3 regions of the Halomonas sp. DP1Y21-3 genome follow, and region 1 is predicted to be linked to each of the others. Evidence: predicted binding sites of a transcription regulator. Region 1 holds the regulator's gene; each other region holds the start of a gene.
What was found. The regulator PhoB, encoded in region 1, activates phosphate uptake and scavenging genes when phosphate is short. The targets are predictions, from matches to a motif close to TGTCATANNNNTGTCANA.

Region 1 (5,001 bases):
GCCCCAGCGCCTCGAGGCCTGCCGAAAAACGCCGATAGTCGTCGAGATCATTGATCGAGAACACCCGTCCGGCCAGGGCATCGGGAATCTCGAAGGGCGCCACGGGGCTGGCACCGGTGGCAATCACCAGATCCGACCAGGGCAGGCGTTCCTGGCCCAGGCACAGGGTGCGCGACGCCAGATCGATGGCATCGACCCTGGTGTGGGGACGTACCACCGCGCCCAGTTGATCGGCCAGTTCCAGCGCCGAGCGCGCGGCCAGCCGGTCCGCCGCCAGGCCCTTGGCGAAGCCGGTGGACAGCAGCGGTTTGGAATAGTCATCGCCTGAGTCGGCGCTGATCAGGGTGATCGGTCGGTGGGCGTCCAGCGCCCGCACCTGGCGTGCCAGGCCTATGCCCGCCATGCCGGTACCGATGATGGTCAAGGGTCCTTGCATCGCTTCCTTCGACTCTGCCGACGACCGCCGGGCGGTCGCTGTTGAAGCTGGGCCGGCCCGCACGGGGCCACACCAGCGGGTGAGTGCTGGGCCACATGGTACACTATGCGCCGACCGACCGGAGCACCGCCTCCGGTGACGACAGCCCTGCCGAGGCCGCATGACACAGCTTCCTTCCACATTCCGCTCCCTGGGGGAGCGCTCGGGGTCCGGACCGGGTAATCCCGCGCCAGCCACAGCCTCTTCGCCGAATGCCGACGCGGCCGATATCGTCGACCCCGGCTGGGTGTCGCTGGCCTCCGGTGGCATCGCGGTGCCCGCTGACTGGCACGCCTGGCTGGCCTCGCGGGACTCCCTGACAGAACGCCTAATCGAGGCGGCAGGCGCCGGGCACTTTCGCGTACGCCTGCTGGCGGAGGCCAAGGGCCTGCCGTGGCCGGACGAGGCCCACGTGCTGGGTCTGGCCAGCGACGAGCAGGCCTGGCTGCGCGAGGTCGCCCTGTGCGTGGACGAGGAGCCCTGGGTGGTGGCGCGCAGCGTGGCACCGATCGTCGAGCGTCACGACGCTCCCTTCGAAGGCCTCGGCGAGACCTCTCTCGGCAGCTGGCTGTTTCGCCAGCCCGATCTCGAGCGCAGCGCCATTCAGATCGGCCGTAACTCGAGGCCGATCCACGGCTATACCGGGCTGTGGCAACGCCGCTCGGTATTTCGTCACAGCGGCTGGGTGCTGCTGGTGCAGGAGAGCTTTATGCCGGCCATGGGCCGGGCGTTGTCGCTAGCCGCCTCGGCCACCGGCTGACTCCCTGTTGTCGCCCTCTTCGGACACCGAGGCGCCAACCATGGCGTGGGCTGACGGTAGCCCGCCGAAGCCCTGTACGGATGATGATGGCCTACTGGTCTTGTCGTGCCGGTCGAGCCTGGCTGGGCTCGCCTTGCTGGTCATGGCCGTCGGCTCGCGCTAGGCTGCGCCAAGGCTTCTCGGCGATGTTTCTCCGAGAAGCGACTTTTGCCCGGCTTACGCCTCATTTTCGCCTGACCTGCGCCAGAGCATGAGAGAGACCGATGGATCGTTCGCTGCTGCGTCCCCCTGGATACCTGAACCGAATTCCCGACTTTCTGGCGCTGATGCGTCTGGACCGCCCCATCGGTACCTGGCTGTTGATGTGGCCGACCCTGTGGGCGCTGTGGGTGGCCTCCGAGGGCATTCCGGGCCGTGACACCCTGCTGATCTTCGTCGCCGGCGTCTACCTGATGCGAGCGGCGGGCTGCGTGGTCAACGACTACGCCGATCGCCACTTCGATGGCCACGTCAAACGCACCAAGAACCGACCGCTGGCTACCGGCCGCATCAGTGAGCGGGAGGCCAAGGTGCTGTTCGTGTGTCTGCTGGGATCGGCCTTCGCGCTGGTCTGGCTGACCAACGGCTTTACCGTGTGGCTGTCGTTGATCGGAGCGGTGCTGGCCGCCAGCTATCCCTTCATGAAGCGCTACACCCACTTCCCCCAGGTGGTGCTGGGCGCGGCCTTCTCCTGGGCCATTCCGATGGCCTTCGGCGCGGTGCTCGGCGAAGTCCCGATGGTCGCCTGGCTGCTGTTTACCGCCAACGTGCTGTGGACGGTGGCCTACGACACCGAATACGCCATGGTCGACCGCGACGACGACCTCAAGATCGGCATCAAGTCCACCGCGGTGCTGTTCGGCCGCTGGGACACCCGCATCATTGCGCTGTTGCAGCTGGCCACCCTGGGGCTGCTGGCCTGGGCCGGCAGCCTGCTGGCGCTGGGCGGCTTCTTCTGGCTCGGCTGGCTGGCCATGGGCGCGACCTTTGTCCACCAGCAGCGGCTGATCAAGAGCCGTGACCGCGACCGTTGCTTCCAAGCCTTTCTCAACAACCACTGGTCGGGCCTATTGCTGTTCGCCGGACTCGGACTGAGCCTCTATCCCTCCCTCGGGTGAGGGAAATGCCCGTCTCGGTCGCACGACAATGGATACAATGTCATCTAATTGTCACATTGACGTGGTGTCATTTGTCACCGTCGAGTGTAAGACCCTGACCAAGAGGCTCCCGGGATGACCGCCAAGACCGTACTGATCGTCGATGACGAAGCTCCGATCCGTGAAATGATCGCGGTGGCGCTGGAAATGGCCGACTACCGGGTGCTCGAGGCGGACAATGCTCAGGCCGCCCACGCCATCATCGTCGATGACCAGCCAGACCTGCTGTTGCTGGACTGGATGATGCCGGGTACCAGCGGCATCGAACTGGCCCGCCGGCTCAAGCGCGAGGAAACCACCGCAGAGCTGCCGATCATCCTGCTCACCGCCAAGGGTGAGGAGGACAACAAAATCCAGGGCCTCGAAGCCGGCGCCGACGACTACATCACCAAGCCATTCTCGCCGCGAGAACTGGTAGCCCGACTCAAGGCAGTGCTGCGACGCGCCACTCCGCGGGGCGTCGAGGACCCGGTGGAGGTGGAAGGCCTCAAGCTCGACCCGGTCAGCCATCGCGTCAGCGTCGACGGCAAGTCGCTGGACATGGGCCCCACCGAATATCGCCTGCTGCAGTTCTTCATGACCCACCAGGAGCGCGCCTACACCCGTGGCCAGTTGCTCGATCAGGTCTGGGGTGGCAACGTCTACGTCGAAGAACGTACCGTCGACGTGCATATCCGCCGCCTGCGCAAGGCCCTGGGGGAACCCCATCAGCAACTGATCCAGACCGTACGCGGTACCGGTTATCGCTTTTCGGCCAAGGTCTGAGCGAGCCATCGACGCAACGCAGCACCAGGAGGGATGAGGTGAACGGAGCCGAGAACTGACGTGGGTCGTCTGTGGAGACGAGAAGTCTGGCGCCTGGCCGTGCTGGTGGGTCTCGGCGCCTTGCTGGGCTGGCCCTTCTCGCTGTCCAGCGTAGGCATCGGCCTGGGCCTGGCGCTTGGGCTCAGCTATCACCTGCGCAACCTGCACGCGATGCACGACTGGCTAACCCACCGTCCCCAGCAGGAACCTCCCACCGCCAGTGGCCTGTGGGGCGAGCTGTTCGATCGCCTCTATCGCTACCAGAAAGGCCAGCGGATCACCCAGCGCCGCCTGCGCTCGACCCTCCAGCGTATCCAGGAGTCGTCCGAGGCGATGCGCGACAGCGTGGTGATGCTCGATCGCCACGGCGACCTGGAGTGGTGGAACAGCTCTGCCGAGCGCATGCTCGGCCTGAAGCCGGCGCTGGACCGCGGCCAGCACATCACCAACCTGCTGCGCGACCCGCGCTTCGTCGGCTACTTCAATGCCCGTGACTACCGCGAACCGCTGAGCCTGCCCTCCCCCATCGACGAGAACATGATCCTGCAGTTCCAGATCACCCTGTACGGTGACGATGAACGCCTGGTCATGGCCCGCGATATCACCCGTCTGCATCGCCTGGAACAGATGCGCCGCGACTTCGTCGCCAACGTCTCCCACGAGCTGCGCACGCCGTTGACCGTGCTCACCGGCTACCTGGAGACCTACAGCGACATGGCCGACATGCTGCCGGAGCGCCTGGGCAAGGGGGTCGCCCAGATGCAGAGCCAGACGCGCCGCATGCAGAATCTGGTCAACGACCTGCTGCTGCTGTCACGACTCGAGAACGACCAGGGCGGCAGCGACCACGTTCGCCTCGACCCCACCACCCTGCTGCAGGCGGTCAAGCGCGACGCCGAGGCATTGTCAGGCGGGCGCCAGCAGATCGAGGTCGTCGTCGAAGAATCGCGCAGTCTCACCGGCAGCGAGAAGGAGATGCACAGCGCGGTCTCCAACCTGGCCTTCAATGCGGTGCGCTACGCCGGTGACGGCGCCCATATCACGCTACGCTGGCGTGCCTACGGCGAAGGCGCCTGCCTCGAGGTGGAAGACGACGGCGAAGGCATCGATCCGAGGCACCTGCCACGCCTTACCGAACGCTTCTACCGGGTCGACAAGGGCCGCAGCACCGCCACCGGTGGTACCGGCCTGGGGCTTGCCATCGTCAAGCACGTGCTGCTGCGCCACGAGGCACGCCTGGATATCGACTCCCGACTCGGCGAGGGCGCAACCTTCCGCTGCATCTTTCCCTCGAGCCGGCTGGCAGCGGCCGACCCGGTGGCGCTCGGCCGCGCCGGCGCTGTGCACTAGGGCTTGTCTGAAAAGTGCCTGCGCTCGGTAATACGGCGTTAAAAATCGGATCAAAATGCTCATTTACACCCCGTAAACTGCGCTGTCTCACCGATTTTTGCCTTGTCTAACCTTCGCTCGTCGACTTTTCGGACAGCGCCTAGGCCCCGCCAGGACGAACAGGGCGTGCTCCCATCAGCTCCTGGGCCCCAGCAGGATGACCGCGGCACCCACCAGACACAGCGCGCCCCCGATCAGGTCCCAGCGATCCGGCAGGCGCTGCTCGACCCACCACAGCCAGCCCAGCGACGCCACGATGTAGACGCCCCCGTAAGCGGCAAAGGCACGCCCTGCGTAGTCGGCATCGATCTGACTGAGCAGCCAGGCGAAGGCCACCAGACTCGCCACCGCGGGCAGCAACCACCATGCCGAGGCGT
Region 2 (5,001 bases), on a different contig from region 1:
GTGAGCGACTGCAAGTGGCCCGAAGGTCTGCCGCCAGACCCGAGGCTCGAACGTGCCCGACACCATCTTCGCCTGGAGAAGGATCTTTCCGGAGACGAACCGTCTGAGTCCCAGCTCACACGCTTCGATGAGGAACTGGATCGCCTCGAGGCGCTGCTCGACGAGGGCACCTTCAAGGGAGCAAGCCGCCTGCACCAGCGACTTCGCCACCTCGCCGATCAGCTGCCGTCCTCGGCCGGTGCCCAGCAGTCTCGACTCAAGCGCCTCGGCGCACGACTCGCCGAACTGCGTGACTGGCGCGGCTTCGTCGCCGGTCCCAAGCGCGAGCAACTGTGCCAGGCCATCGAGGCCCTGGAGCAGGACGCCACCCTCACCGACCGTGACCGTGACCGCCGCCATCGCCAGCTGGTCAAGGAGTGGAAGGCACTGGGCGACGCCGCGGCCAACCGCGAGCAGTCCGAGCGCTTTCGGGCAACCTCCGAACGTATTCGCGAGTCGCTCAAGGCCTGGCGTGAACAACAACAGCGCCTGCGCGAGGCCAACCTGGCAGAACGCGAAGCGCTGTGCGAGCAGATCGAGGCCCTTCTGGAGCAGCCCGCCGCCCAGGCCGACCCCGACGCGCTGCGCGAGATCCGCGACCAGGCCAGGGAACAGTGGCGCCGCACCGCCCCTGTCCCGCGCGATCACGCTGAGGCCATCGGACGACGCTTCGGCCGCATCCGGCATCAGTTGCAGGCGCTGATCGATCGCCGCGCCAACGAGATCGCCGACGCCAAGCGTGAGGTGATCGACCAGGCCCGAGCGCTGGTCGATGCACGACTGCCGGCACGCCAGCGAGCCGACCAGGCCAAGGCACTGCAACAGCGCTGGCGCGAACTGGGGCGCGCGCCCAAGGGCGAGGAGCAGACCCTGTGGCGAGAATTCCGCCAACTATGCGACCAGATCTTCGCCCAGCGTGACGCCGAGCGCGATGATCGTGCCCAGCGTGCTCGCGAGCGGCTGGAACAGATGCAGGCCCTGATCGACCGCATCGATGCCTGGCAACCCGCGGCAAGCAGCGAGGCCGACTGGCTGGACAAGGCGGTGGATGAGGCCAGCGCGCTGGAACCGCTGCCATCGGGCCGGCGCACCGAAGGCATGCGCAAGCGCTGGACCGGCATCGTACGGGCTCGGCGCGAGCGCCTGGAACGGCTCTCCGTGGCAGAGGTCGTCGGTCGTTGGCGCGAGGTCAAACCCCTGATTCTCGAGCACCTTGAGGCCGACGATGACTGCCTCGCCGGTCGCCTCTGCAGTGATGTGGAGATTCCCGCCGCGCTATCGTTGCCGCCGGCGCTGAAACAGGCCCACGCACAGCGCAACGCCGCACGACGCGATCCTGCTCCAGCGGAGGAAGTCGCCGAGCGTCTGGCACGACTGCGGGTACACCTGGCGCTCCTGGCGGGCCATCCAATCGGCCACCAGGACGAGCCACTGCGCCTGGCGATCCAGGTCGACCGCCTCAACGACAGCCTTGGCCAGGCGCCGAGCCGGGAAGACGAGCTGATCTCGGTACTGTGCGGGCTGCTGGCCACCGGTCCAGTGTCGCGCCAGCAGTGGGAGCGCGAGGTACAGGAGCTCGACGCCCTGCTGGATGGGCTGAGTCAACTGCCACCACCCTGAGCGATGCACGGCTTGCCGTGCCTCCCCCCCTCTTTCAACCCCTGAAAACCACGATGCGAGGCCTTTTGGCCTCGCATCGTGGTTTCTGGCGAAATGTACATCGCCGAGCCTCGTGAGCCCGGCGCGACGTCTGTCAGCCCATGAACTGACCGCCATTGATGTCGATATTGGCACCGGTGATAAAACCGTTGTCCTTGCTGGCCAGGAAATTGACCAGGCGGCCGATCTCTTCCGGCGTGCCGTACCGCTTCATCGGGATGGTCTCGCGAATGGCCTCGCGCACCTTCTCCGGAATCTTCATGATCATGTCGGTGGCGATATAGCCAGGCGAGATGGTGTTGACGGTGATGCCCTTGGTCGCAGTTTCCTGCGCCAGCGCCATGGTCAGACCGTGCATGCCGGCCTTGGCGGCGGAATAGTTCACCTGGCCGAACTGCCCCTTGCGGCCGTTGATGGACGAAATATTGATGATCCGTCCGTAGCCCTGCTCCAGCATGCTCTCGATCACGCTGCGGCAGGTATTGAAGACGCTGTTGAGGTTGGTGTCGATGACCACGTTCCACTGGTCCGCCGACATCTTCTTCAAGGTGCCATCCTTGGTGATACCGGCACAGTTGACCAGCACTGCGATCGGCCCATGCTGGTCCTCGATCGCCTTGACGCCATTCTGGCAGGCCTCGAAATCGGTCAGATCGATGCCGGCGATGTCGATATTGTCATAGCCATCCGACTTCTGGGTCTCCAGCCAGGTCTTGGCCTTGTCAGGATTGTTGTAACCGGCCACTACCTGATAGCCGGCATCCGCCAGTTCGCGACAGATTGAGCTTCCGATACCACCAGTACCACCGGTGACCCACGCGACGGGCTTTTGCTGAGTCATAGACGACCTCCCTGATTGTCCTTCACGCCGCCGCTTGGCGACGGCACTTGTTGTTGCAAGCATGTATAGCAGTGGATGCTCTGGTGCTGCGCATTCGCGCAACCAGGAACCTCGGGCCCAGAGCGATCGCGGGTGGCCTCCTGCCACTGCGACGCCCAGCCCCACCTGCCTACCTCGGCAGGCCTTCGTCGTGGTACTGCGTCGAATCAACGTCCACAACGACTATCCACCAGGCTAGCGTCTAGCACTGACATTTGCATGACAGCCCCTCCAGTATGGACCACAGCGCCCGAACGGCACGACCCATCACACCCGAAATCGCACAGGGTTGACGCAGCCAGAATTATCCGTATACTACGTCCTCGTTGATGCGGGGTGGAGCAGTCTGGTAGCTCGTCGGGCTCATAACCCGAAGGTCATCGGTTCAAATCCGGTCCCCGCTACCAAATACGAAAACGAGGCAGTCCTTCGGGACTGCCTCGTTTTTTTGTTGGCTGTCCGGTGCTGGCCGAGGCCAGCGCTTCGCCACCAGACGCCGTTGCGGCATCGCTGTACTACGAAGCCCGCCCCCTGATTAAATCTTAATTTTTCTGTGCCAATTCGATATTTTTTGGCGCTTCCGTGTCCCCGGATTAGCCATCCACCCCTCCTTCTTTCGTCGAAGAGCTGACCTCGATCAACCCGAGTCGGTCAAGAATCGACCGTCGCCGCAGCCCTTTACCGCGTCTTGGGCACACCGCTGGCCAGTCATCGATTCCAGGCATGCTCCGGCGTATCGGCAGGCGCCTTGAAGTCGGTGGCCGTCGCCCGCATCTTTAGGGCAATTCACTTTTGACAAGGTTGTGTCCCATGCCCATCGTCGACCCTCGTACAGGCGAACCTCTGAGCAGCGATCCGAGCAGCGAACCCGCCCAGGGTGCCGCCGCGGCGTCCCAGGGGCCGGCCGACAGCGACCTGATCTTCGACGTCGACCGCAGCAACATTCAGCAGGTGCTGGAGCTGTCCATGCGAATCCCGGTGCTGCTGGACTGCTGGGCCCCCTGGTGCGAGCCCTGCAAGAACCTGATGCCGGTGCTGGAAAAGCTGACCCGCGAGTACGCCGGCACCTTCCTGCTGGCCAAGCTCAACATCGACGACAACCAGGACATCGCCGGCCAGCTCGGCGTACGCTCGGTACCCGACGTCAAGTTGATCAGCCAGGGCGGTCTGGTGGACCACTTCCAGGGCGCCTTGCCGGAAAAGGAAATTCGCGAGTGGCTGGGCCGCTACTTCCCGGCCCCGGAAGATGCTCCGGCAAGCCCCGAAGAACAGGCCGAGCAGGCCCTGGCGGCGGGCGACACCGCCACCGCGCTGGAGATCCTGCAGCAGCTGACACAGCAGTACCCCGACCACTTGGCCTACCAGATCCAGATGGCCCGAGTGCTGGTGGCGGAAGGTCGCAATGATGAAGCGCGCGCCCTGCTTGACGCGCTACCTCCGGAAGACCGCGACGGTCCCGAGGCCCGCGGCGTTCGTGCCAGCATCGAGTTCGGCGAAGAAGCGCCCGACGCCGAGACCCTGGCCGCCCTGGAGGGGCGTGACGACAGCGAGGCCAACTATCTGAGGGCGCTGCGCCAGGTGGCGGACGGTGACTATGAACCCGGTCTGGAAGGCTTGCTGGCAGTGATGAAGCGCGACCGTGCCTACGGTGACGACCTGGCGCGCAAGACCCTGCTGCGGGTGTTCGACGCACTCGGCGCCGATCATCCGCTGACGGTGAGCTACCGCCGCAAGCTGTTCGCCCTGCTCTACTGAGTGGATCGAGACGTCGAGCGCCTTGCCGCTCATCGCCTGAGCATGAAAACGGGGCCCCTTCGAGGGCCCCGTTTTCGTTGTTGAGGATATTACGCCAGCGCCACTCAGCCGCCCAACACCTGGTCCAGGCGCGCCAGCGCCTCGTCAAGCTGGATGGCCGTGGTGCCGAAATTGAGCCGCGCAAAGCCCGGCCAGCCGAAGTCGGCGCCATCCGACAGCGCGACCCCGGCTCGCTCGAGCAATGCCGAGGCAGGCGATTTTTCGGCCCCCAGGGTCGACTGGCGCAGATCGAGCCAGGCCAGATAGGTCGACTCGGGGGCGCTGAAGCCCACGCCGGGCCAGCCAGCGACACGCTCGACCAGCGTCTGGCGGTGGCCACGCAGTACCGTCAACAACTCCTGACGCCAGGGCTCGCCGTGGCGATAGGCGGCCTCTGCCGCCACCAGCCCGAGCACATTGGCGTCCGGCATCAATCCCTTGGCGGTATCACGAAAGCGCTTTCTCAGGCCGGCGTCGGGGCAAATCGCGCAGGCGGCGGTCAGCCCAGCCAGATTGAACGTCTTGGAGGGCGCCCACAGGGTGATGATGCGATCAGCCAGCGCCGGGAAGGCGGCGGCCAGGGGCTGGTGGCGCGCTCCTTCGTCGAGCAGCAGGTCGCAGTGCAGCTC
Region 3 (5,001 bases), on a different contig from region 1:
CGGCCGCCACCCACTAAGGCAGACCAAAACACCAATGAAGATCGAATGGATAGAGGATTTTCTCGAGCTTATCGAAGCGGGCACCTTTTCCCAGGCGGCCGAACGGCGCCACGTCACCCAGCCGGCATTCTCGCGCCGTATCCGCCAGCTGGAAGAATGGCTGGGGGTGGCGCTGATCGATCGCAGCGCCTCGCGCCTGGAGTTGACCGCCCACGCGCGGGCGTACGAGCCCCAATTACGAGAGTGGCTGGCACGCCTTTACGCCATGCGCAGTCGTCTCAGAAGCGATGCCCGCCAGGGGCCCAGGGCCATTCTGACCACCCAGCACACCCTGACCGTCAGCTACCTGCCGCGCCTGTTGCGCCACCTGCGTCATCACGCGCCTGAGGTGGGACTGCAGATCACCTCGTCCGACCGCAGCCAGTGCATCCACGACTTCGAGCAAGGCAAGGCCGACCTGTTGCTGTGTTCGGAGCTGGAGGGCGCCCCCCTGTTCAGCGGCAGCGACAGCGTCGAGCGGCTGTCACTGGGCGTTGAACGGCTGTTGCCGGTGTGCGCATCGGATCATCACGGTGGTCTCATGCACGAACTCGAGGAAGGTCAACGACTGCCCTTGATCGGCTACGATCCGGACAGCTTTCTTGGCCAGGCCCTGGCGACGCCTTACCTGCTCGATGCCCAACGCCACTACGAGATCGAACTGGTCTGCGAGACCGCCTTCACCATCGGCATTCGCCAACTCGCCCTGGCCGGTCTCGGCATCGGCTGGCTACCCCACGGGTTGATCGAGGAAGACCTCGAGAGCGGCAAGCTGATTTCCTTGCAGGAAATCCTCGGCGGCCCCTCTCTGGAAGTGGCCTGCTATCGCCATCGCGACGAAGCGGCAGTGGCAGCCCCCCTGTGGCACCTGCTGGAAGAACGCCCTCCCGCGGTCTAGCACTCCCCTGCAGTTCGAAGCCCCTCGATCTCGCACCTCAAACTCCCTGAGGGGCGGCGGAAAGCGTCAGCTCGATGGCGTCGTGGCGCCAGTACTCATCATCACAGTCGATGGCACGGCCGTTCTGGTCGTGGTTGATGCGGGTGATGCGCTGGGCGGGGCTGCCGCGTACCGCGTTGAGCGCGCTGGCGGCGTCGCTGGAAAGTACACAGGTTCCGAGCTCGTAGCTGACCCGCCCGACCCGGATGCCGTACTCGCGGCGGTAGAGCTCGGTCAGCGATTCCCGCGCCAGATCGAACTCCAGAATGGCGGGAAAGCAGCGCGGCAACAGATGGTGTTCCACGTAGAGCACCCGGCGTTCGTCCACCAGCCGGGCACGACAGATGCGGTAGACGCGCTCGCCTTCGGCGAGTCCCAGCCGGCGGGCGACCGTGACGGGCGCGATCACTTCCTCGGCACTGAGCAACAGGGTGCGGGCGCTGCGCTGCTGGGATCGCACCATCTCGTGAAACGGCAGGCAGGCCAACAGGTCATAGCGTAGCCGTGGCGGCGACACGAACCAGCCGCGCCGATTCTCGCGATACACGCAGCCCTCCGCCTCCAGCTCATTGAGTGCCTCGCGCAGGGTGATGCGGGTGGTCTGGAGGCGCGCCATCATGTCTCGCTCGCTGGGCAGACGGCGATCGCCCCGTGTCGAGGCCAGACTCAGCAAGGGCGCAAGACGCTCGCGCAGGCGATGGGAGGGTGAGGCGTCGTGCGAGGTGTCGTCAGGGACAGTAGGCAAGGCGGACTCTCGAAGCTCTGACCAGGATCGCCGCCGGGCAGTATCCGGCGGCGTCCAGCTTTCTGGTATAGACCAAAGAAGGTTCAACGTAATTTCAGCAGTCTAGTGGCAAGCCGGTGACAACGCGATGACAGTGCTCGAACGAGTCGGGTTTTTCGTCCTTTACCTAGCTCATATGGACTGAGACGAGACTGCCACGCAACTGACACGAGGCTGTCACGCTAGCTCCTTAGGGTGATCGTCAACGGAAACTGATCTAGACCAGAAAGGCGCATCGGTTTCCGTCGACTTCACGCCCCTGACCCGGAGACCCTCCCGTGATCGTCACTTCTCTGCGTTACCCGACCCTGACCGCCCTGGCCTGCGCTGGCCTGCTGTCCACCGCCGCCCAGGCAAGCACCGCCGAGCTTGAGTCACTGATCGAGGCCGCCAAGCAGGAAGGCCGCGTCGACAGCGTCGGCATGCCCGACACCTGGGCCAACTGGAAGGACACCTGGGCCGACCTGGAAAGCGTCTACGGCCTGGCGCACACCGATACCGACATGAGCTCCGCCGAGGAAGTCGCCAAGTTCAAGGCCGAGGGCGAGAACGCCACCGCCGATATCGGCGATGTCGGCTTCGCCTTCGGACCGATCGCGGTGCAGCAGGGGGTGACCCAGCCCTACAAGCCCACCACCTGGGACGAGATCCCCGACTGGGCCAAGGACGAAGATGGCCATTGGATGCTCGGCTACACAGGCACCATTGCGCTGATGATCAACAAGAACCTGGTGGAAGAGGACCAGCGCCCGAGTTCCTTCGCCGACCTGCGCGAGGGTGACTACTCGGTATCGGTGGGCGCCGTGGGCCAGGCTTCCCAGGCCAACAATGCGGTACTCGCCGCCGCCTACGCCGCCGGTGGCGACGAGGGCAATCTGGCCCCGGGCCTCGAGCTGTTCGCCGAACTGGCCGAGCAGGGCCGACTGTCGCTGGCCGACGTGTCCATCGCCAACCTGGAGAAGGGCGAAGTGGAAGTGGCCCTGCTGTGGGACTTCAACGCCTTGAACTACCGCGACCAGATCGACCGTGACGCCTTCGAGGTGGTAATCCCCTCGGACGCTTCGGTGACCTCCGGCTATGCCACCATCATCAACACCCACGCCCAGCACCCCAACGCCGCCAAGCTGGCCCGTGAGTACATCCTGTCCGACGAAGGGCAGTTCAACCTGGCCGAGGGCTACGCTCGCCCGATCCGCGCCGAGCACCTGACCCTGCCCGACGACATCGCCGCCAAGCTGCTGCCCAACGAGCAGTACGCCAGCGCCCGTCCGATCCAGGACTTTGCCGCCTGGGAACAGAGCGCCAAGGTGCTGCCGCGCCAGTGGCAGTCCGAGGTGCTGATCCACCAGCAGTGATCAAGCGCTGAGGACAGCGCCGCTACGTCGATCGACCGCTGAAGACAGTGCCCAAGTGGCCTGTCTTCAGCGCATTCCACGTCTTATCGCGACAGCGCCGCGCCCTGTATTGCCGCGCGGCCGGGAGTCATCATGACCAGACCCGTCATACTGGTGGTGCTGGACGGCCTCAATCACGCCGTCGGCCATCACGCCATGGGCCACTTGAGCGCCCTGGTAGAGGCCGGACGCGGCTACACCACCCACCTCGACTGCGAGCTGCCGGCCATGTCTCGGCCGCTCTACGAGTGCCTGCTGACCGGCGATCGCCCGGTGGACTCCGGGGTAGTGCACAACGACATCGTGCGCCGGTCCCATGGCATCAGCCTGTTCGACCTGGCCCGCGGCCAGGGCCTTGCCACCGCTGCGGCGGCCTATCACTGGGTCAGTGAGCTCTACGTCAAGGCGCCCTTCGAGCGCACCCGCGACCGTTTTCTCGACGACCCTGCGGCGGCCATCCAGGCCGGCATCTTCTACTGGCAGGACCACTATCCGGATGATCACCTGTTCAGCGACGCCGAGGCCCTGAGGCAACGCCACGCGCCGGACTTCCTGCTGGTTCACAGCATGAACATCGACGACACCGGCCATCGTCATGGCGGCGACTCGCCCCAGTACAGAAACGCCGCCCGCCACGCCGACATCGCCCTGGCCGACTACCTGCCACGCTGGCTGGCCGACGGCTGCCAGGTGATGATCACCGCCGACCATGGCATGAACGCCGATCGCTCCCACTCGGGCCTGCTGGAAGAAGAACGCCGGGTGCCGCTGTGGCTGTTCGGCGATGCCTTTGCCGACCCCGCCGGACGGGTCATCCGCCAGACCCACCTGTGCGGCACCCTGGCAAGCGTCCTCGGGCTCTCCCACGACAAGCCCTGGCATCCCGAGCTGCTGGCCGCGACCAACACTGCCAGCGTCGCATCCACCGCGAACGCCACCTGCAACGAGGAGGCCGGATCGTGAAGGCGCCCCTACCGGCCTGGCTGTGGCTTGTGCCTTTCGCCGTGATATTCACCGCCTTCCAGCTGGCGCCGATGGCCTGGGTCGCGATCAGCGCCTTCAACGTCAACGGTAACTGGGGCCTTGGCCACTTTCAGGAGATCGCCCAGTCGGCGTTCTTCCGCCAGGCGATCTGGAAGAGTCTGACCATCTCGCTGGTGTCCAGCGCCATCGGCCTGGTCATCGCCACCCTGACCTGCCACGCCCTGGTACGTTCCGGCGGACGCCTGAGGCGAGCGATGATCGCCTTCACCAACATGACCTCCAACTTTGCCGGCGTGCCCCTGGCCTTCGCCTTCATCATCCTGCTGGGGGCCAACGGCGTGCTGACCCTGGCGCTTCAACGACTCGGCATCATCGAGGACGTGCGTCTTTACTCCACCGGCGGGCTGATCGTCATCTACACCTGGTTCCAGATTCCGCTGGGCATCCTGCTGCTGTTCCCGGCCTTCGCCGGCCTCAAGGCCGAATGGCGTGATGCCGCCAGCCTGCTCGGCGCCGGGCGCATCGCCTACTGGCAGCGCATCGGCCTGCCGGTGCTGTGGCCGGCCCTGGCCGGCACCTTCACGGTACTGTTCGCCAACGCCATGGGCGCCTACGCCACCGTCTACGCGCTGGTCAACACCAGCTACAACCTGATGACCATTCGTATTGCCAACCTGGTGGCCGGCGACCTGTTCCTCGAGCCCAATCTGGCAAGCGCCCTGGCGCTGATTCTGGTGATGCTGCTGGTGCTGGTCACCCTGGTCCAGCAGTGGCTGTTGAGAAGGAGTGCACAGCATGGCTCACGCTGAAACCCTGCCGGCTCACAAGAGCCCGACCGCAGCGCCGCTGTCGGCGACCTTCAA

Region 2: phbB (acetoacetyl-CoA reductase) is a predicted target of PhoB. The motif match lies at 2,786-2,803, and genes of this name have one in related genera.
Region 3: KUV74_RS18860 (UTRA domain-containing protein) is a predicted target of PhoB. The motif match lies at 1,837-1,854, and genes of this name have one in related genera.

What each region holds. Positions count from the first base shown of each region.
Region 1 covers NZ_JAHVJM010000003.1:388,899-393,899, reverse strand. Annotated here, with positions in the region: gene KUV74_RS10485 (FAD-dependent oxidoreductase) at 1-436, opposite strand, end outside; gene KUV74_RS10480 (chorismate--pyruvate lyase family protein) at 597-1,235, shown strand; gene ubiA (4-hydroxybenzoate octaprenyltransferase) at 1,499-2,392, shown strand; gene phoB (phosphate regulon transcriptional regulator PhoB) at 2,507-3,196, shown strand; gene phoR (phosphate regulon sensor histidine kinase PhoR) at 3,257-4,585, shown strand; gene KUV74_RS10460 (YnfA family protein) at 4,760-5,001, opposite strand, start outside.
Region 2 covers NZ_JAHVJM010000001.1:1,033,668-1,038,668, forward strand. Annotated here, with positions in the region: gene KUV74_RS04475 (DUF349 domain-containing protein) at 1-1,659, shown strand, start outside; gene phbB (acetoacetyl-CoA reductase) at 1,793-2,539, opposite strand; tRNA gene KUV74_RS04485 (tRNA-Met) at 2,909-2,985, shown strand; gene KUV74_RS04490 (thioredoxin family protein) at 3,389-4,333, shown strand; gene KUV74_RS04495 (MalY/PatB family protein) at 4,438-5,001, opposite strand, start outside.
Region 3 covers NZ_JAHVJM010000007.1:106,732-111,732, forward strand. Annotated here, with positions in the region: gene KUV74_RS18855 (LysR family transcriptional regulator) at 35-937, shown strand; gene KUV74_RS18860 (UTRA domain-containing protein) at 975-1,721, opposite strand; gene KUV74_RS18865 (ABC transporter substrate-binding protein) at 2,039-3,115, shown strand; gene KUV74_RS18870 (alkaline phosphatase family protein) at 3,248-4,117, shown strand; gene KUV74_RS18875 (ABC transporter permease) at 4,114-4,947, shown strand; gene KUV74_RS18880 (ABC transporter permease) at 4,934-5,001, shown strand, end outside.